Pseudoduganella dura: one gene and its partner. The protein of the gene in region 1 interacts with the protein of each later gene in a pairwise test. Links are inferred from orthologs where the notes say so. Each region holds a gene or a part of one and is shown in the gene's direction. Other genes may lie near its edges.

The links.
Region 2: the proteins of hflK (region 1) and ftsH interact in binary tests that used the Escherichia coli proteins (3 or more experiments, as listed by UniProt). The link is inferred for Pseudoduganella dura from one-to-one orthologs.

The regions. Positions count from the first base shown.
Region 1 is NZ_WNWM01000002.1:4,919,928-4,925,912, forward strand. Bases 2,505-5,323 are described here. They hold hflK (FtsH protease activity modulator HflK), read left to right. Parts: upstream 2,505-3,183; coding sequence 3,184-4,464; downstream 4,465-5,323. Other genes in these bases: hflX (GTPase HflX), read left to right, coding at 2,505-3,180; hflC (protease modulator HflC), read left to right, coding at 4,464-5,323. In the rest of the region: ribosome biogenesis GTPase Der, read left to right, coding at 47-1,393; RNA chaperone Hfq, read left to right, coding at 1,744-1,980; more of hflX, read left to right, coding at 2,044-2,504; more of hflC, read left to right, coding at 5,324-5,342; GJV26_RS21545 (ATP phosphoribosyltransferase regulatory subunit), read left to right, coding at 5,542-5,985.
Region 2 is NZ_WNWM01000002.1:765,482-781,263, reverse strand. Bases 5,920-8,851 are described here. They hold ftsH (ATP-dependent zinc metalloprotease FtsH), read left to right. Parts: upstream 5,920-6,411; coding sequence 6,412-8,292; downstream 8,293-8,851. Other genes in these bases: folP (dihydropteroate synthase), read left to right, coding at 8,391-8,851; GJV26_RS03580 (RlmE family RNA methyltransferase), read left to right, coding at 5,920-6,083. Outside these bases: carA (glutamine-hydrolyzing carbamoyl-phosphate synthase small subunit), read left to right, coding at 1-529; carB (carbamoyl-phosphate synthase large subunit), read left to right, coding at 532-3,762; transcription elongation factor GreA, read left to right, coding at 3,890-4,366; GJV26_RS03590 (DUF4149 domain-containing protein), read left to right, coding at 4,366-4,827; ribosome assembly RNA-binding protein YhbY, read right to left, coding at 4,922-5,389; more of GJV26_RS03580, read left to right, coding at 5,433-5,919; more of folP, read left to right, coding at 8,852-9,215; glmM (phosphoglucosamine mutase), read left to right, coding at 9,236-10,594; GJV26_RS03555 (zinc ribbon domain-containing protein), read left to right, coding at 11,063-11,710; GJV26_RS03550 (LysE/ArgO family amino acid transporter), read right to left, coding at 11,715-12,347; GJV26_RS03545 (LysR family transcriptional regulator ArgP), read left to right, coding at 12,447-13,334; GJV26_RS03540 (type II asparaginase), read right to left, coding at 13,514-14,593; GJV26_RS03535 (FxDxF family PEP-CTERM protein), read right to left, coding at 14,837-15,385; GJV26_RS03530 (LysR family transcriptional regulator), read left to right, coding at 15,728-15,782. UniProt on the Escherichia coli protein: Acts as a processive, ATP-dependent zinc metallopeptidase for both cytoplasmic and membrane proteins. Plays a role in the quality control of integral membrane proteins.

The DNA.
Region 1 (5,985 bases):
AACCAAGCAGTAATTATGATCGCCAACGCGGTCGAGCAGAATACAAATGAAGCCGGTAATTGCACTCGTGGGGCGCCCGAACGTCGGGAAATCGACCCTTTTCAATCGTCTGACCCGCTCGCGCGATGCGCTGGTGGCGGACTTGCCTGGACTGACGCGTGACCGTCACTACGGCGAGGGCCGCGTCGGCGACCGCCCGTTCCTGGTCATCGATACCGGTGGTTTCGAACCGGTCGCCAAGGAAGGCATCATGTTCCAGATGGCGCTGCAGACCAAGCAGGCCGTGGCCGAAGCGGACGTGGTGATCTTCCTCGTCGACGGCCGCCAGGGCATGACGCCGCACGACAAGACCATCACGGACTTCCTGCGCCGCAGCGGCCGCCCGGTGCTGCTGGTGGTGAACAAGGCCGAAGGCATGAAGTACACCTCGGCCGTATCGGATTTCTACGAGCTGGGCCTGGGCGATCCGTATGCCATCTCCGGCGCCCACGGCGACGGCGTGAACGACCTGGTGCAGGAAACGCTGGACAAGGCGTTCGCCTCGCGCCCGGACGACGCCGATGAGCTGCTGCCGTCCGAACGCGGCATCAAGCTGGCGCTGGTCGGCCGGCCGAACGTGGGCAAGTCCACGCTGATCAACACGCTGCTGGGCGAGGAGCGCGTGATCGCGTTCGACATGCCCGGCACCACCCGCGATTCGATCGAGATCCCGTTCGAACGCGACGGCAAGCACTACACGCTGATCGATACCGCCGGCATCCGCCGCCGCGGCAAGGTGTTCGAGGCGATCGAGAAATTCTCGGTCGTCAAGACGCTGCAGTCGATCTCGGAAGCGAACGTGGTGGTCCTGATGCTCGATGCCCAGCAGGATATCTCCGAGCAGGATGCGCACATCGCCGGGTTCATTCTCGAAAGCGGCCGCGCCCTGGTGCTGGCGGTGAACAAGTGGGACGGCCTGCAGACGCACCAGCGCGACCAGGTCAAGAACGACATGGACCGCAAGCTGGACTTCCTCGGCTTCGCCAAGACCCACTTCATCTCGGCACTGAAGGGCACCGGCATCGGCCCGCTGATGAAATCCGTGGACGCCGCCTACGGAGCCGCCATGGCCGACCTGTCGACGCCGAAGCTTACGCGTGCACTGCTGGAAGCGGTCGAGAAGCAGGAACCGAAGCGCAAGGGCGGCCTGCGGCCGAAGATGCGCTATGCCCACCAGGGCGGCATGAACCCGCCGATCATCGTCATCCACGGCAACTCCCTCGATGCGATCAGCGAGCCGTACAAGCGCTACCTGGAAAAGCATTTCCGGGACACGTTCCAGCTCGTGGGGACGCCGCTGCGCATCGAATTGCGCACCGGTAAAAACCCGTTCGACAAGCGCGACAAGGGCTGACCTGCCGTCGGCAGCCTGCCGCGATCGGGTCGCCGGCAATCGAAAGCCGGTGCCAGACAATTTTTCCGGTCGAATCATCCGGAAAACGTGCCTGGCACCAGTGGGCGCATGCCACGCGAGATCTGCCGAAACACCGGTCCGCACGCGGACCGGCTTCACATTTTCACGTTATCTTTTTTCCTCGTTTTCATTTGCACACCCCTGCATAATTCACAAAAACAGGTTACAGTAGCTGAGAAGCATTTCCGTTTGGCAGAGGGCGTCTTTACCTCTGCAATAAGGAGCAGCCGGCACTTGAAATCAAGCGTTTCGCCTCCAATTCCAACACAACAACATAAACTGGAGTAGTTATGAGCAATAAAGGGCAATTGTTACAAGACCCATTCCTGAACGCGCTGCGCAAGGAGCACGTTCCCGTCTCGATCTACCTCGTCAACGGTATCAAGTTGCAAGGTCACATCGAGTCGTTCGACCAGTACGTCGTCCTGCTGCGCAATACCGTTACGCAGATGGTGTACAAGCATGCCATTTCGACTGTGGTACCGGCCCGCGCCGTCAACCTCAACATCGATTCCGAGGCGGAGTAACGCGTTGATCCTAGCGACAACGCCACAGCTTCGTCTTCCGCTTCAACGTTTCCTGGCCATCCCATGCGCGCAGCTTTAGTCGGGGTGGATTTCGGCCAGGGCGACTTCGCCGCCAGTGTCGATGAATTGATGCTGCTCGCGCGTTCCGCAGGAGCGGAGCCCATCACGACCATCACCGGCAAGCGTTCCAGCCCCGATGCTGCCTACTTCGTCGGCAGCGGCAAGGCCGATGAAATCGGCCATGCCGTGCAGGATCACCAGCTGGAGATCGTCATCTTCAATCACGCGCTGTCGCCTGCCCAGCAGCGCAACCTGGAAAAGCGCCTGAACGTGCGGGTGCTCGACCGTACCAGCCTGATCCTCGACATCTTCGCCCAGCGTGCCCAGAGCCACGAGGGCAAGCTGCAGGTCGAGCTGGCCCAGTTGCAGCATCTTTCCACGCGGCTGATCCGCGGCTGGACTCACCTCGAACGCCAGAAGGGCGGTATCGGCCTGCGCGGTCCTGGTGAAACCCAGCTGGAAACCGACCGCCGGCTGATCGGCGAGCGGGTGCGCATGCTCCGTGCGCGGCTGGCCAAGCTGCGCAAGCAGCACGAGACGCAGCGTCGTTCGCGCGGCCGCAACAACGCTTTCTCCATATCGCTCGTCGGTTACACCAATGCCGGCAAGTCCACGCTGTTCAACGCGCTGACCAAGGCCGGCGTCTACGTGGCCGACCAGCTGTTCGCCACGCTCGACACCACGTCGCGCCGCGTGTTCATGGGTGAGGAGGCCGGCAATGTCGTGATTTCCGACACGGTCGGCTTCGTGCGCGAGCTGCCCCACCAGCTGGTGGCGGCATTCCGCGCCACGCTGGAGGAAACCATCCATGCCGACCTGCTGCTGCATGTCGTCGATGGAGCGAGCCCTGTGCGCATGGAGCAGATCGAAGAAGTCAATGCCGTGCTGCGCGAGATCGGCGCCGACCATATTCCGCAGATCCTCGTGTGGAACAAGATCGACGCGGCCGGCCTGGAGCCGGCGGTGGAACGTGATGAACATGATAAGATTTCACGCGTGTTCATCAGCGCCCGGACGGGTGACGGCCTCGATCTGCTGCGTGCGTCGCTCACCGAGGCAGCCCAGCAGCACCGCGAGGCAAGTGCGCGTCCGAAGGACGACACGCCGGCCGATGCCATTTCCACATTCACCGACGTTTAAAACATGCCTCTTTCCTCACTAGCGAAAAGATTAGGCCTGAAGTTGTCCCTGAACGACCCCCGCTGGGGGCAGGACAAGGACAACAACAGGCAGGCCCAGGAAGGCAAGAAGCCCGGCGACGGTCCTCCTGACCTCGATCAGCTGTGGCGCGACTTCAACCAGCGCCTGAACGGCCTGTTCGGCAACAAGAACCGCAACAACAACAGCGGTGGCGGCGGCACCGGCGGCGGCGGCAGCGAATTGCGCGGCGCCGGCGTGACCGTCGGCGCGGTCGCGGCCATTGCCGTGCTGGTCTGGCTGGCCAGTGGCGCATTCATCGTGCAGGAAGGCCAGAAGGGCATCGTCACGACCTTCGGCCGCTACAGCCACGATACCCCGGCCGGCTTCAACTGGCGCTGGCCGTATCCGTTCCAGTCAAACGAAACCGTCAACGTGTCGCAGGTACGGACCGTGGAAGTGGGTTACCGCGGCAACACCCGCAACAAGCAGGCCACCGAATCGCTGATGCTGACCGACGACGAGAACATCATCGATATCCAGTTCGCCGTGCAATACCGGTTGAAGGACCCCGTCGCCTGGCTGTACAACAACCGGGATGCGGAGGACACCGTGCGCCAGGTCGCCGAAACGGCGATCCGCGAGATCGTGGGCCGCAGCAAGATGGACTTCGTGCTCTATGAAGGCCGCGAGAAGGTGGCCTACGACACGCAGCAGCTGATGCAGCAGATCCTGGACCGCTATGCGTCCGGCGCGCTGGTCACCAACGTGACGATGCAGGGCGTGCAGCCGCCGGAGCAGGTGCAGACCGCGTTCGACGATGCCGTCAAGGCCGGCCAGGACCGTGAGCGCCTGAAGAACGAAGGCCAGGCCTACGCGAACCAGGTGGTACCGATCGCGCGCGGCGCGGCATTCCGCCTGCTGCAGGAAGCCGAAGCCTATCGTTCGATGGTGGTCGAGAACGCGAGCGGTAATGCCGACCGCTTCAAGTCCGTGCTGGTCGAGTACCAGAAAGCGCCGGGCGTGACGCGCGACCGCATGTACCTCGATACGATGCAGCAGATCTTCAGCAATACCAGCAAGGTGATGGTCGATTCGAAGGCCGGCAGCAACCTGCTGTACCTGCCGCTGGACAAGCTGATCGCCCAGGTCGCCGCCACCGAGGCGCAACGCGCCAACGTGACCGCGCCGCCACCGGCCGCCGTGCTGCTGCCGCCACCCGACCAGACGTACAGCGGCGAACAGAACCGCGCACGTGAATCGTCCCGTAGCCGGGAGGGCCGTTAATGAACCGTATCGTTACTTTCGTTGTCACCGCGTTCATCGCGCTGATGCTGCTGTCGTCCACCGTGTTCGTGGTGGACCAGCGCAAGTTCGCGATCGTCTTCGCGCTGGGTGAAGTCAAGCAGGTGATCCGCGAGCCGGGCCTGCACTTCAAGCTGCCGCCGCCGTTCCAGAACGTGATGTGGCTCGACAAGCGCATCCTCACGCTCGACTCGCCGGAGGCGGACCGCTTCATCACGGCCGAGAAGATGAACATCCTGGTCGATTCGTTCGTCAAATGGCGCATCGTGGAGCCGCGGCTGTACTTCGTCAGCTTCGGCGGCGACGAGGGCCGGGCGCGCGACCGCATGGCGCAGATCGTCAAGGCGGCGCTGAACGAAGAGATCACCAAACGCACCGTGCGCGAAGTGATTTCCGGCCAGCGCGGCAAGGTGATGGAAGCGATCCGCTCGAAAGTGGTCAACGAGGCGCAGCAGATCGGCGTCCAGATCCTGGACGTGCGGCTGAAGCGCGTCGACTACGTCGAACAGATCAACAATTCCGTCTACGAGCGGATGAAGGCCGAGCGCCTGCGCGTGGCCAATGAACTGCGTTCGACCGGTTCCGCCGACTCCGAAAAGATCCGTGCGGATGCCGACAAGCAGCGCTCCGTGATCCTGTCGGAAGCCTACCGCGAAGCCGAGAAGATCCGCGGCGAGGGCGATGCGAAAGCCAGCGCCATCTATGCCGAGGCATTCGGCCGGAATCCCGAGTTCTACAAGTTCTACCGCAGCCTGGAAGCCTATCGCACTTCGTTCAAGACCAAGGCGGACGTGATGCTGGTGGATCCGAATTCGGAGTTCTTCAAGTACTTCAAGGGTAGCGGCTCGGCCGGGAAATAACCGGTCTGGCAAGCCCGGCCGGCTTGCGCCACGGGCTTCGGGCACACCGCCCACGCCCCGTAAAACTGCCTTCGGCTTCATACCCGAAGGCAGTTTTTTTCCTGTTTGGCCACACTTTCGCGTAAAATATGCGGTTCGGCTTCCGCCGCCTATCGGCGCGCCGTGCCGATTGAACGTTTTTCAACAAACCGGTTTTCCCATGCCGAATTGGCTTTTGCCCGAACATATCGCGGACGTTTTGCCGTCCGAGGCGCGCAAGATCGAGGAGTTGCGCCGCCTGATGCTGGATAACTTCCGGCGTTACGGTTACGAACTCGTGATGCCGCCGCTGCTGGAGTACGTGGAGTCGCTGATGACCGGTGCCGGTCAGGATACCGACCTGCGCACCTTCAAGCTCGTCGACCAGATCACCGGCCGCATGCTGGGCCTGCGTGCCGACATGACGACCCAGGTGGCCCGCATCGATGCCCACCTGCTGAACCGGGCCTCCGTCACCCGCCTGTGCTATGCGGGCCCGGTGCTGCACACCCGTCCTTCGGGGCTGCACGCCACCCGCGAACCCCTGCAGATCGGCGCCGAGATCTACGGCCACGCCGGCCTGGAAGCGGATGCCGAGATCCAGGAACTGGCGCTGGCGTCGCTG
Region 2 (15,782 bases), 4.2 Mb from region 1 along the record:
CCTGCGCATGCTGGCGTCGCGCGGCTGCAAGGTCACGGTGCTGCCGGCCCAGTCGACAGCCGCCGACGCGCTGGCCCTGAACCCGGACGGCATCTTCCTGGCCAACGGCCCGGGCGACCCGGAACCGTGCGACTACGCCATCAAGGCCACGCGCGAACTGATGGAGAAGAAGATCCCCACGTTCGGCATCTGCCTGGGTCACCAGATCATGGCGCTGGCCTCCGGCGCGAAGACCCTGAAGATGAAGTTCGGCCACCACGGCGCCAACCACCCGGTGCAGGACCTGGATTCGAAGCAGGTGCTGATCACGTCGCAGAACCACGGTTTCGCCGTGGACGCCGCGACCTTGCCCGATAATTGCCGCGTCACCCACGTGTCGCTGTTCGACGGTTCGCTGCAGGGCTTCGCCCGCACCGACACCCCCGCGTTCTGCTTCCAGGGCCACCCCGAAGCATCGCCAGGCCCCACCGACGTATCGTATCTGTTTGACCGCTTCATCTCGATGATGGAAGCAGCGGAGAAGAAATAAAAATGCCAAAACGTTCAGACATCAAAAGCATCCTGATTATCGGCTCCGGCCCGATCGTGATCGGCCAGGCCTGCGAATTCGACTATTCCGGCGCGCAAGCGTGCAAGGCGCTGCGCGAAGAGGGCTACAAGGTCATCCTCGTCAACAGCAACCCGGCCACGATCATGACCGACCCCGAAATGGCGGACGTCACGTACATCGAGCCGATCACCTGGCAGGTCGTCGAGCGCATCCTGGCGAAGGAGCGCCCGGACGCCATCCTGCCGACGATGGGCGGCCAGACGGCGCTGAACTGCGCGCTGGACCTGCACAACAACGGCATCCTGGCCAAGTACAACGTCGAGCTGATCGGCGCCACGCCGGAAGCGATCGACAAGGCCGAGGACCGTTCCAAGTTCAAGGATGCGATGACGAAGATCGGCCTCGGTTCGGCACGCTCCGGCGTGGCGCATTCGATGGACGAGGCCTGGACCGTGCAGCGTGAAGTGGGCTTCCCGACCATCATCCGGCCATCGTTCACGATGGGCGGCAGCGGCGGCGGCATCGCCTACAACGAGGAAGAGTTCGAGCAGATCTGCAAGCGCGGCCTGGAAGCCTCGCCGACCAGCGAGCTGCTGATCGAGGAATCGCTGCTGGGCTGGAAAGAGTACGAGATGGAAGTGGTGCGCGACAAGGCGGACAACTGCATCATCATCTGCTCGATCGAGAACCTGGACCCGATGGGCGTGCACACCGGCGACTCGATCACCGTGGCACCGGCGCAGACCCTGACGGACAAGGAATACCAGATCATGCGCAACGCCAGCCTGGCGGTGCTGCGCGAGATCGGCGTGGATACGGGCGGCTCGAACGTGCAGTTCTCAATCAACCCGAAAGACGGTCGCATGATCGTCATCGAGATGAATCCGCGCGTTTCCCGTTCTTCCGCGCTGGCCTCGAAGGCCACCGGCTTCCCGATCGCGAAAGTGGCGGCCAAGCTGGCTGTCGGTTTTACCCTGGATGAGCTGCGCAACGAGATCACGGGCGGCGCCACGCCGGCGTCGTTCGAGCCGTCGATCGACTACGTCGTGACGAAGATCCCCCGTTTCGCGTTCGAGAAATTCCCGACCGCCGACGACCACCTGACCACGCAGATGAAATCGGTGGGTGAAGTGATGGCGATGGGCCGCACGTTCCAGGAATCGTTCCAGAAGGCGCTGCGCGGCCTGGAAGTGGGCGTCGATGGCCTGAACCAGATGACGACCGACCGCGAGAAGATCGAAGAGGAACTGGGCGAGCCGGGTCCGGAGCGCATCTGGTACGTGGGCGATGCGTTCGCGCAGGGCTTCACGCTGGAAGAAGTGCACAACCTGACCAAGATCGATCCGTGGTTCCTCGTGCAGATCAAGGAGATCGTCGACATCGAACTCTGGCTGGACAAGGAAAAGCTGGAGAACCTGGACCGGAACACGCTGTTCCGCCTGAAGCAGAAGGGCTTCTCGGACCGCCGCCTGGCCTACCTGCTGCAGACCACCGATACGATCGTGCGCGCGAAGCGCCACGAACTGGGCATCCGCCCTGTGTACAAGCGCGTGGACACCTGCGCCGCCGAATTCGCCACCAACACCGCGTACATGTATTCCACGTACGACGAGGAGTGCGAATCGAACCCGACGGACAAGAAGAAGATCATGGTGCTGGGCGGCGGCCCGAACCGGATCGGCCAGGGCATCGAGTTCGACTATTGCTGCGTGCATGCCGCGCTGGCGATGCGCGAGGACGGCTACGAGACCATCATGGTCAACTGCAATCCCGAAACCGTGTCGACCGACTACGACACGTCGGACCGCCTGTACTTCGAATCGCTGACGCTGGAAGACGTGCTGGAAATCGTCGCCCTGGAAAAGCCGGTCGGCGTGATCGTGCAATATGGCGGCCAGACCCCGCTGAAGCTGGCGCTGGACCTGGAAAAGAACGGCGTGCCGATCGTCGGCACTTCGCCGGACATGATCGACGCGGCGGAAGACCGCGAGCGTTTCCAGAAACTGCTGCAGGACCTGGAACTGCGCCAGCCGCCGAACCGCACCGCGCGCACCGAGGAAGAAGCATTGCGCCTAGCGCAGGAGATCGGCTATCCGCTGGTGGTGCGTCCTTCGTACGTGCTGGGCGGCCGGGCGATGGAAATCGTGCACGAGCAGCGCGACCTGGAGCGCTACATGCGCGAAGCCGTGAAGGTGTCGCATGATTCGCCGGTGCTGCTGGACCGCTTCCTGAACGATGCGATCGAGTGCGACGTGGACTGCATTTCCGATGGCGAGACCACGTTCATCGGCGGCGTGATGGAACACATCGAGCAGGCCGGCGTGCACTCGGGCGACTCGGCCTGTTCCCTGCCGCCGTATTCGCTGGCGCAGGAAACGATCGACGAGCTGAAGCGCCAGACCGCGCTGATGGCCAAGGGCCTGAATGTCGTCGGCCTGATGAACGTGCAGTTCGCGATCCAGAAGCAGGAAATCGACGGTGTCGAGCAGGACGTGGTGTTCGTGCTGGAAGTGAACCCGCGCGCCTCGCGCACGGTGCCGTTCGTGTCGAAAGCCACCGGCCTGCAGCTGGCGAAGATCGCCGCGCGCTGCATGGTGGGCCAGACGCTGGCGTCGCAGGGCATCACCAAGGAAGTCGTGCCGCCGTATTACAGCGTGAAGGAAGCCGTGTTCCCGTTCGCGAAGTTCCCCGGTGTCGATACGATCCTGGGCCCGGAAATGAAGTCGACCGGCGAAGTAATGGGCGTGGGCCAGACGTTCGCGGAAGCATTCGTGAAATCCCAGCTGGGTGCCGGCATCAAGCTGCCGAAGTCGGGCAAGGTGTTCCTGTCGGTGAAGGCTTCCGACAAGCCGCGCGCCGTGAAAGTGGCGCGCGACCTGGTCGAGGCGGGCTTCACGCTGGTGGCCACCAAGGGCACGGCGGCCGTGATCGCGGCGGCGGGCATCCCTGTCACGCAGGGCAACAAGGTCGTCGAAGGCCGTCCGCACGTGGTCGACATGATCAAGAACCACGAGATCGCGCTGGTCATCAACACGGTCGAGGAAAAGCGCAGCGCCATCGTCGATTCGCGTGCGATCCGCACGTCGGCCCTGCAGTCGCGCGTGACCACGTACACCACGATCGCGGGCGCCGAGGCCGCGGTGGCCGGCATCCGTCACCTGGACGAGTTGCAGGTGTACGATTTACAAGGCCTGCATAAAACCTTAAACTAAGTGCTCACCGCGGGTCTCTGAAGACCCGTGGCATGGTACTGCATGGTATTGTATGGACCAAACGACAGAGCCCGCGCCGAAGCATGGCGCGGGCTCTGTGCTTTTTCAATCATCCAAGAGACGACACATGAATTCTGTTCCACTCACCAAGTACGGCGCCGAGCTCCTGAAGGAAGAACTGCACCAGTTGAAGACCAAGGAACGCCGTATCGTCATCGACGCGATCGCCGAGGCGCGTTCGCATGGCGACCTGTCCGAGAACGCCGAATACGATGCCGCGAAAGAGCGCCAGGCCTTCGTCGAAGGCCGTATCGCCGAGCTGGAAGGCAAGCTGTCGAGCGCCCAGGTCATCGACCCGTCCACGCTGGATGCCGAAGGCCGTGTGGTGTTCGGCGCCACCGTCGACCTGGAAGACCTGGAATCGGGCCAGAAGGTCAGCTACCAGATCGTCGGCACCGACGAAGCCGACATCAAGGTCAACAAGGTTTCCGTCACCTCGCCGATCGCCCGGGCGCTGATCGGCAAGTCGGCCGGCGACGTGGTCGAAGTGCAGGCCCCGAGCGGCCCGCGCGAATACGAAATCCTCGAAGTGAACTACGTCTGATGCCGGCGAAGGCCCGGCTGCTGGAGAGGGCGCGCCTGCTCGTGACGGTATTGTGGGCCGGCAGCCTGTGGACTGTCGGCTACCTTGTCGCCCCCACGCTGTTCGCGACGCTGTCCGACCGCGCACTGGCCGGCACGATCGCCGGGGCGATGTTCCATGCCGAGGCCATGCTGTCGCTCGGTTGCGCACTGGCGCTGCTGGTGCTGCTGAAGTTCGCCACGCCCGACTGGACACCGCAGCGCCGCCGCACGATGCTGGCGCTGGTGGCCGCGATGGCGCTGTGCACCGTCGTCAGCCACTACGGGCTGCAGCCGATGATGGCCGAGCTGCGCGCCGCGGCCGGGCCGGGCGGCGTCATGGAATCGGCCGCCAGGTCGCGCTTCGGCATGCTGCACGGCGTGTCCAGCGTGATCTACCTGGTGCAGAGCTTCCTGGCGGGCTGGCTGGTGCTGAAGCAATAGACGAAGCAAAAACGAAGCAAAAAAACAAAGCAAAACAAAGCAATAAAAAAACCCGGCATCCCGGGTTTTCGCAAGTCCGACAACCGCGTGACGCTCAGCTCAGGATCGCCTTCTTGGTGCTGGATTGACGCTTCTTGGCACGCTTGATGGTGCCGCCTTCGGTAACCCGTTCGTTGCCTTTCAGCATGACCTTGCTGACGGAGGGCTTCTTGGTGCCGCTGGCGCTGGGCTTGACGATGGTGACCATGCGCATGCCTTTGCCGGTCTTGCCGGTACGGGTTTTTTCGGCTTCCTTCTTCGGCCGGTACAGTACCAGCAGCTTGCCGATGTGCTGAACGGGGGCCGCGTCGAGTTGCGCGCAGATGGTTTCGTACATTTCGATGCGGGCCTCGCGGTCGTCGCCGAACACGCGGACCTTGATCAGGCCGTGGGAATCCAGTCCCAGTTCGATTTCCTTCATCACGGCTTCGGTCAGGCCGGCCTCGCCAACGAGGACGATGGGCTTGAGCGGATGGGCTTCGGCGCGCAGGGCGCGGCGCTCATCGGGGGTCAGATTCAACATAATGATTTTTTGGTGGTTCTCTTAAAAGCAGTATTCTACGCGAATGGCAAAGAACAAATTAAACAAAAACTGGTTGCACGACCATATAAACGACCCCTACGTGAAGGCTGCTCAGAAGGATGGCTACCGCGCGCGCGCGGCGTACAAGCTCAAGGAGATCGACGAGGACGAGAAGCTGATCCGCTCGGGCCAGGTGATCGTCGACCTGGGCTGCACGCCCGGCAGCTGGGGGCAATACGTGCGGCGCAAGCTGGCCGGCAAGGATGGCGGCGGGATCAACGGCACGATCATCGGGCTCGATATCCTGCCGATGGAGCCGATCGCCGACATGCATTTCATCCAGGGCGATTTTCGCGAACAGGAGAGTGTCGACCAGCTGGCCGAACTGCTGCAGGGGCGCAAGGTCGACCTGGTGCTGTCCGACATGGCGCCGAACCTGTCCGGCATTGCCAGCGCGGATGCGGCAAGGATGGAAGACCTGATCGACCTGGCCATCGAATTTTCCCAGCTCCATTTGAAGCCGGGCGGTTCGCTGCTGGTCAAGTGTTTCAAGGACATGGGTTTTTCGCAAATCGTCGAGAAATTCCGGCATGAATTCAAGACCGTGGCCCAGAAAAAACCCAAGGCAAGCCGCGATAAATCGTCGGAGATCTTCCTGCTGGGGCGTGGCCTGAAAAATCCCGCCGAACGCTGAAGCGGCGCCGGCCGCGGCGCAGCCTGGCCGGCGCCGCTGTTTGATGCATATCCGTACCGGCGCGATGAAATTGCAACGCCCAGTCGTTGCAAAGCGGTTAAAAAACAGGTGAAAATCGCAAACCGGCCTTGTATTTCACGACCGAAGCCGCACATCGACCGCATGTGGCGCATTTTGCGCCGCCATGTGCGCCGATTCTGGCTGGCCGGGCACGTGCGCGGCCGCATTCGCGCACCTTTAGGCCGCTTTGTAGCACGCTTCGGCCTAATGCGGGTAAAATCGAATTTCTGCTACAGGTAACAGGTGCGCGAGCATCCAAGGAGTTTTCGTGAATAACATGTTTTCCAAATCCGCCATCTGGGTTGTCGTAGCCCTGCTGTTGTTCATGCTGTTCAAGCAGTTCGACAACCACAGCGTCTCCGGCGGCAGCAAGACCATCGCGTACTCCGACCTGCTGGACGAGATCAAGGCGAAGCGCGTCAAGGACCTCGTCATCGAGGGCAACACCATCACCGCGACGAAAACGGACGATACACGTGTCCGCACCACGTCCACGTACCTGGACCGCGGCCTGATCGGCGACCTGCGCGACAACGGCGTGCGCTTCGACGTGCGTCCGCCGGAAGAACCGTCGTTCCTGCAGCAGGTATTCGTGTCGTGGTTCCCGATGCTGCTGCTGATCGGTGTGTGGATTTTCTTCATGCGGCAAATGCAGGGCGGCGGCAAGGGCGGGGCGTTCTCGTTCGGCAAGTCGAAGGCCCGCATGCTGGATGAAACCAACAATACCGTCACGTTCTCCGACGTGGCCGGCTGCGACGAAGCCAAGGAAGAAGTCACCGAAATCGTCGACTTCCTGCGCGATCCGACCAAGTTCCAGAAACTGGGCGGCCGCATTCCCCGCGGCGTGCTGATGGTGGGCCCGCCGGGCACCGGTAAAACACTGCTGGCCCGTGCCATCGCCGGCGAAGCGAAAGTGCCGTTCTTCTCGATTTCCGGTTCGGACTTCGTTGAAATGTTCGTCGGCGTGGGTGCCTCCCGCGTGCGCGACATGTTCGAAAATGCCAAGAAACACTCGCCGTGCATCATCTTCATCGACGAGATCGACGCCGTCGGCCGTCACCGTGGCGCCGGCATGGGCGGCGGTAACGACGAACGCGAACAGACGCTGAACCAGCTGCTGGTGGAAATGGACGGCTTCGAGGCGTCCTCGGGCGTCATCGTGATCGCGGCAACCAACCGTGCCGACGTGCTCGACAAGGCGCTGCTGCGCCCGGGCCGTTTCGACCGCCAGGTTTCCGTGGGCCTGCCGGATATCCGCGGCCGCGAGCAGATCCTGAACGTGCACATGCGCAAGGTGCCGATCAGCACCGACGTGAAGGCTGATATTCTGGCGCGCGGCACCCCGGGCTTCTCCGGCGCCGACCTGGCCAACCTGGTCAACGAAGCGGCACTGTTCGCCGCCCGCCGCGGCAAGCGCCTGGTGGACATGGCCGACTTCGAGGATGCGAAAGACAAGATCTTCATGGGCCCGGAACGCAAGTCGATGGTGATCCGCGAAGAGGAACGCCGCAATACGGCGTACCACGAGTCCGGCCACGCCGTCGTCGCCAAGCTGCTGCCGAAGGCCGACCCGGTGCACAAGGTCACGATCATGCCGCGCGGCTGGGCCCTGGGCCTGACGTGGCAGCTGCCCGAGCACGACCGCATCTCCGGCTACAAGGACAAGATGCTGGAAGAAATCTCGATCCTGTTCGGCGGCCGTATCGCCGAGGAACTGTTCGTGGGCCAGATGTCCACCGGCGCTTCCAACGACTTCCAGCGCGCCACCAAGCTGGCCCGGTCGATGGTCACGAAATTCGGCATGTCCGACTCGCTGGGCGTGATGGTGTACGAGGATGAGGCGAACGAAGGCTTCATGGGCGGCACCAACAAGACCATCTCGGAAGCCACGCAGCAGAAGGTCGATGCCGAGATCCGCAGCATCCTCGACACGCAGTACGCCCTGGCGCGCAAGCTGCTGGACGAGAACCGCGACAAGGTCGAAATGATGACCAAGGCACTGCTGGACTGGGAAACGATCGACGCCGACCAGATCAACGACATCATGGCTGGCCAGGAACCGCGTCCGCCGAAAGCCGGCGTCACGATCCGCAAGCAGCCGAGCGGCGACGGCCCGACGGCCTCGCCAAGCGCGACCGCGCCGGCCTGATGCCGCAGGTGAAGTAACCCGCCAGGGCTGCCGTTGCTGTCAGCAAAAGGGTGAGGAGCGATCCTCGCCCTTTTCATTTTTCAAGTTCCTTCCATCCTATGAGTCAAATCCCCTTTGGGCGTTATCAACTGCCGGCCAGCCGTGCCCTGGCGATGGGCATCTTGAACGTCACGCCCGATTCCTTTTCCGACGGCGGCAAGTTTGCCGCGCTCGACTTCGCGCTGTCCCATGCCGAGCAGATGATCCGTGACGGCGCCGACATCCTCGACGTGGGCGGTGAATCCACGCGCCCCGGGGCGCCCGTGGTGCCGGCGGAGGAAGAATTGCGCCGCGTGCTGCCGGTGCTGTACGCGTTGCGCGACTGCGGTACCCCGGTCTCGCTCGATACCTATAAACCGGTGCTGATGAAAGAGGCCGTGCTGGCCGGCGTGGACATGATCAACGACATCAACGCATTCCGCGCGCCGGGCGCGATCGAGGCCGTGCGCGACAGCGATTGTGCGTTGTGCATCATGCATATGCTTGACAAACCTATAACAATGCAGGATAAACCAGTCTACGACGATGTCGTGCTGGAAGTCATTGCCTTCCTGCGCGAACGGATCGATGCGTTGACGGCGGCCGGCATTGACCGGGATCGGTTATGGATCGATCCCGGGTTTGGTTTTGGCAAGACCGTCGAGCATAATTATGCTTTGCTGAAAGCCGGCAGGCGATTGGTTGCCGAGCTCGGCGTTCCGCTGCTGGCGGGACTGTCGCGCAAGTCGATGATCGGCGCGGTGACCGGCAAACCCGTCGAGGGACGGCTGGCAGGCAGCATTGGCGGCGCGCTGGCAGCCGTGGCCCATGGTGCCCGCATCGTACGCGTGCACGACGTCGCCGAGACGGTCGACGCCCTGAAGGTATGGCACGCGGCTCAATGAACCTAACTGAAGAGAACAATATGGCACGACGATATTTTGGAACCGATGGCATCCGTGGCCTGGTGGGCGAATCTCCGATCACTCCTGATTTCGTGATGCGCCTGGGCTATGCCGCCGGCAAAGTGCTGGTGCGCACGACAACGGCCGGCGCAGCCCGGCCAACCGTCCTGATCGGCAAGGACACCCGCATTTCCGGCTACATGCTCGAGGCGGCGCTGGAAGCCGGCTTCGCGGCGGCTGGCGTGGATGTGATGCTGGCGGGCCCGATGCCCACGCCCGCCATCGCGTACCTCACGCGCGCGCTGCGGCTGCAGGCAGGCGTGGTGATCTCGGCTTCGCACAATCCGTTCCAGGATAACGGCATCAAGTTCTTTTCGGAGCAGGGCACGAAGCTGCCCGATTCCGTGGAGCTCGCCATCGAGGCGCAGATCGACCAGCCGATGGCTTGCGTATCGTCCGAAAAGCTGGGCCGCGCGAAGCGCCTGGAGGATGCGCAGGGCCGCTACATCGAGTTCTGCAAGAGCACGTTCCCGAACGAGCTCGATCTGCGTGGCCTGAAGATCGTGGTGGACAGCGCCCATGGCGCCGCCTACAACATCGCGCCGCACGTGTTCCATGAACTGGGCGCCGAAGTGGTTTCGATCGGCAACAAGCCGGATGGTTTCAACATCAACGAAGGCCATGGCGCCACCGCGCCGAAGGCGATGGCCGCCGCCGTGCTGGCACACGACGCCGACCTGGGCATCGCCCTCGATGGCGATGCCGACCGCCTGATCATGTGCGATGCGAACGGCCGCCTCTACAACGGCGACGAACTGCTGTACGTGATGGTCATGGACCGCCTGGCAACCGGCGAAGTGAAAGGCGCCGTCGGCACGCTGATGACGAACATGGCCCTCGAAGTCGCGTTCAAGGAAAAAGGCATCGGCTTCGCGCGCGCCAAGGTCGGCGACCGTTACGTGCTCGAAGTGATGAAGGAAAATGGCTGGATCCTGGGCGGCGAGGGCAGCGGCCACCTGCTGGCACTGGACAAGCACACCACCGGCGACGGCATCGTCTCGGCACTGCAGGTGCTGTCGGCGTTGAAGCGCAGTGGCCAGACGCTGGCGCAGAGCGCCGGCCAGCTGGAGCTGTTCCCGCAGACGCTGATCAATGTGCGCGTGCCGGCCGGCTTCGACTGGCAAAAGAACCCCGCGATGGTGGCCGAGAAGGAAGCCGTCGAACGCGAGCTGGGCGACAGCGGCCGCGTGCTGATCCGTGCATCGGGCACCGAGCCCCTGATCCGCGTGATGGTCGAGGCCCGCGATGCGAACCAGGCACAAAAGTGCGCCCGCCGCATTGCCGACCTGGTCGAGGTGCCGCAGGCCAACGCGGCCTGACGGGTACCGCCGCGCAGCGGGCCATGCGTGCCCGCGCGCGAGCACCTGCAATCCTTTCCCGGGTAGCCCGATGCGCCCGCTGCGGTCGGCGACAAGCCTTTTGAAAGGGTGCGTTGACGCTGGGGGGGCCAGCGGTTATCATTTTGCTCCGACAGCGGGCACCGGCCCGCTTTTCTTTGTACGGAACCTTTTCATTCTGCCCATAGCTCAGCTGGATAGAGCAACGGCCTTCTAAGCCGTAGGTCGCTGGTTCGAACCCAGCTGGGCAGGCCAGTCTCGCCGGCCGGTCACCGTGCACCGGTTCTCCATTGCTCCCGTCCCCGACGCACCGGCATGACCTGCCTTTCAGCGTGTTCGCCGGCAGGCTTGCCGACCTGGCGCGCCGGCTTCCTGTCGCCTCCCGGCCACAATTTTCACCCGCAAATAGTTGTCGTCGTTATAATTGCACGCTTCTGATTTGGAGGTGTCATGCCGGAGATTCGCTTTTCCAGCAATTACCAGGACTTGAGCCAGTCGACCGGCGTGGATGCCGGTTTCCAGTTCGAATTCTATTGCGAGCGCTGCAGCGACCGCTGGCGCACGCACTACAAACCCTATCGCAGCGGCCAGGCCTCGGGCTGGATCCAGAAGGGCGCCAGCATTTTCGGCGGCTTGCTGGGCAACGCCAGCACGGTGGTCAGCGGCATGGCCCAGGCCGGCTGGCACAGCGCGCGTGACGAAGCCTTCACCGAAGCGATCGCCGACGCCAAGGCGCACTTCAATCGCTGCGGTAACTGCCACGATTACGTGTGCGCGCCATGCTTCGACATGGCAAACGGGCTGTGCTTCAATTGTGCGCCGAATGTGCAGGTGGCGATCACCAAGGCCCGGGCGCAGGGCGAGGTCCGCAGCGCCGCGGACCGGGCCGGAACCGAAGGGGAAAGCCGGGGCACGCGCCACGACGTGCGGCAGGACATGCAGCTGGTCTGCCCGCAATGCCGGGCCGAAACGCATGGTGCCAAGTTCTGCCCGGAGTGCGGCTACAAGATGGCGCAGCAGGTGCCTTGCACCGCGTGCTCGACGATGCTGCAACCCGGTACCAAGTTCTGTGTCGAGTGCGGCCACCGGCAAGCCTGAGCATCTACAGTGCCGCCACGCCATCGACGATGAGCCCGGCGGCCAGCGCCAGCATCACGGCGCCCGTCAGCGCTTCGATGCACTTCCATGCGGCCGGGCGCGCCAGCACGCCGGCAAAGCGGGCCGCGCCGAAGCCCAGCATGCTGAACCACAGCACCGACGCGGTCATCGCACCGGCCGAAAATGCCGTGCGCTCCGCCGCCGGGTAGCGCCCGCCGATCGAACCCAGCAGCACCACGGTATCCAGGTAGACGTGCGGATTCAGCAACGACATCGCCAGCACGCTGGCCAGTGCCGCCATGGCGCCTGGCACCGCCTGCGCCGTTGCGTCACCGCCGATGTCTAGCCGGCTTGCCGTCATCGCACCCCGCCAGCTGCGCAAGCCATACCACAGCAGGAATGCCGCACCGCCCCAGCGCGCCAGTGCCATCAGCACCGTGGACCCTTCGATCAGCGCCCCGGCGCCGGCGACGCCCGCGGCGATCAATGCCATGTCGATCACGATACAGGCCGCCACCGTCAAGGCCACGTGGCTGCGGCGCACGCCCATGCGCAGTACATGCGCATTCTGGGCACCGATCGCCATGATCAGGCTGGCACCAAGCCCCAGCCCACTGATAAATACCTGAACCGTCATCGCCGTCTCCTTTTGAAGACGTGATTGTTACTGGAAGCACCCCGGAAATAAAGCCAAGTTAATATAATTCATGTTTCATTAAATTTGCTAAAGGAAGGCATGGATACTCGGCATTGCCAGGCATTTCTTGCAGCCGCCGAGACCGGCAGCTTCGAACTGGCGGCGGCGCAATTGAACGTGACGCCGTCGGCCATCTCACAGCGCATCGCGGCACTGGAAACGGAACTCGGATCGCCGTTGCTGATCCGCAGCCGGCCTTGCCGTACCAACGCGGCGGGCCAGCGCCTGCTCGTGCATCTGCGCCGCAGCCGTTTGCTCGAAGAGGAGTTTCTTGGCCAATTGCGAGACGAGGGCGGGGCGTCCCTGGTGATTCCTATCGCGGTCAATAACGATACGCTGGCCACATGGTTATTACCCGGCATTGCCAATTTTTTGCTCGAAGAAAATATCATGCTCGATATCGTGCTCGACGAACAGAATTACACCTATGCATTATTGGAGAAAGGCCTGGCCGTAGCCGGTGTATCCAGCGAATCGAAAGCCATGCGCGGTTGCAGTGTGCAACCGCTCGGCTCGATGCGATACCGGATGGTTGCTGCACCGCAGTTTTCGGCGCGCTGGTTTGCCGGCGGATTCGATCGCGAAGCTGCCCGGCATGCGCCGGTCGTCGTATTTTCCCGCAAGGATGCCTTGCAGGCCGATTTTCTACGGATGGAATTGGGTTTGATGCCTGGCGGTTATCCCGTGCATTATGTGCCGGCGAGCGATCCGTTCATGCAGGCCATCAGGATCGGTCTCGGCTATGGAATGCTGCCGACCCAGCAATGCCGTCATTTCGTGGAGAACGGCGAATTGATCGATCTGGCTCCAGGGAAACATATCGATGTACCGCTGTACTGGCACACCTGGCAGGTGCAATCGCCTGCGCTGGAACGCCTGGGCCGCGCAGTCGTCGCCACAGCCCGCGAATCCCTGGATCAAACCTGAAAGTGGCTCGATGATGCCAGTTTCTGGCATGAAAAGGGGGGCTACACGGCCGAGTGACGGCCGAAAACGCGGTAGTACCCGTTTTCGGCGCCATGATGTTCCACCGGGCGATTGCCCGACGTCGGGCATCCGGCACGCCCGGATATTATCCGCCCGTGCCGTTCCGGCCGGACCGGGCTTCAATACGTATAAAACATCCGCTGGATTTCAGCGGTATTGGTGGTTTTCGTCAGTGCCAGCATGAGCAGGATGCGTGCCTTTTGCGGGCTTAGCGTATCAGCCGCGACAAAATCGAGTTCATCGTCGTTTGCTTCGCCATTGCGGGCCAGGATTCCCTGGCCGACACGGCTGGCACGCACGATGATCGCGCCTTTCTTGCGCGCCGCAATCAATGCCGGTTTTACGCGGGCAGCCAGGCTGCCATCGCCAACGCCCGCATGGATAATGCCTTTGGCGCCGGCGGCAACGAATGCATCGAGTGCCACGGTATTCATGTTGGCATAGCCGTAGACGATATCGACCTGGGGCAAGGTATTGAGATTGGCAATATCGAACTCGGTGTCGAATGTGTGCTTGCGGGTGGAGGCACGATAAAAGAATGCCTTGCCGCCCTGGATATAACCGATGAGACCGAGTTCCGGCGTCTTGAAACTGTCGGGTGTCGACGTATTGGTCTTGGTAACATCGCGCGCCGAATGAATCTGGTCGTTCAACGACACCAGCACGCCTTTGCCGGCCGCATCGGCATTGCCCGCGACCAGGACGGCGTTATACAGGTTCAGCGGTCCGTCGGCCGATAACGCGGTTGACGGGCGCATCGCGCCGACCAGCACGACCGGCTTGCGGCTTTTCACGACCAGGTCGAGAAAATAGGCGGTTTCTTCCAGCGTGTCGGTACCATGCGTGATGACGATGCCGTCCACGTCCGGTTGGGCGAGCAGCGCATTGACGCGCTTGCCCAGTGTGAGCCAATGTTCGTTGGTCATGCTTTCGCTGGCGATCTGGAATACCTGCTCGCCCTTGACGTTGGCGACCTTGGCCAGTTCCGGTACCGCGGCGATCAGTTGCTGCACGCCGACCGTGGCGGCGGTATAGCCGACAGTCGTGGTGCTGCTGGCACCGGTGCCGGCAATCGTGCCGCCGGTTGCCAGGATCCTCACGTTCGGCCGTGTCTGCGCATGCGCGCTGGTAACGACGAACAGCAGCGTGGCCAGCGCGGCGAAGAATTGCCGGTATGGTGCGGTCTTTGGTCTCGACATGCGGGTTCCTTTCAGGACTTGTTAAATTAGCCGCATCTTACATTATGAGAAAAGCATATGAGAATAATGCATGATAAAAAATGCATTATAAAAAGGCATGATGGAAAAATATGAGGCGCATCCATCCGGAACAGCAAGGAAGTGAACCATGCCCCAGCGCGCCGAAGGCACGCCCGGCAAGGCGTGGCGGGAGGGCGGCGCAAAAAAACCCGCCGCGGCGGGTTTCTTGCGAGGGTGCTTCGATCAGCCCAGTTTGTTGTCGGTCTTGCGGCGTGCCGTGAAGGCCAGCAGGCCGATCCCCACCGCCAGCATCGCATAGATTGTCGGTTCCGGTACCGGGGCCAGGTTCAGCGTGCCCGTGTAGATGCCACCGGTATTGGCGGTCAGCGTGTTGCCCGTTACGGTGAAGCCATAGGAGCCGGCCGACAGGGCCTCGACTGGATAGAATTCGATGCCGCCATCGGTGGTAAAGACGGTTTCCAGGTCGGTACGGTTGCCGTCGTCGGCCTCCCAGAAGAACTGGATGTCGGTGATCGCGTAGTTCGCCAGCCGGGCGCCGTTGATCGTCGTGCGGCCGACCACGGCGGTACCGGATGCCCAGGAGGTCGTGTCGACATCGAATAGGTAAGTGTCGATGTTGACGTCGTCCGACCATGCATGCTCGGCTGTGAAGCTGGCATTGCCGTCGGCGTTGAAGGTGAGGGTGGATTGAGCGGACGCAGCGCCAGAGGCAAACAGACCTGCGGACAGCAGGAGTGACCCTGCCACTTTGCTGAACAAAGCTTTCTTCATTTCGATATACCCCTTCGAATCGATTGTTGTTGCGAAGTAATAGCTTATCGGTGCAGCAACAGCTGCCTCGTCGGCGGCTGCGGCATTGTCGGCGGGCCTGCAGACAGCCCTGCAACCATTTCTAATAGCCTGTTAGAAATATAAGTTTGCATTCCTGCTAACATTATCAATATAGGCCGGCCGACGGTCTCGTTACTTCATAACTGAAAGGTGCTGTTACGATTTTTTCTGACTCAAGGGCGGAGCTGAGTATCAGCCAAAGGTCAAGAAAAATTTATTTATTGCAGAGTGGCGCGATCGTGACGCTCTGCCGCGCACCTTCTGATCCGTATAATCCCGCCCATGGACATCAATTCCGACGATCTGCACACTTTCGTGACCGTGGTCGACAGCGGCT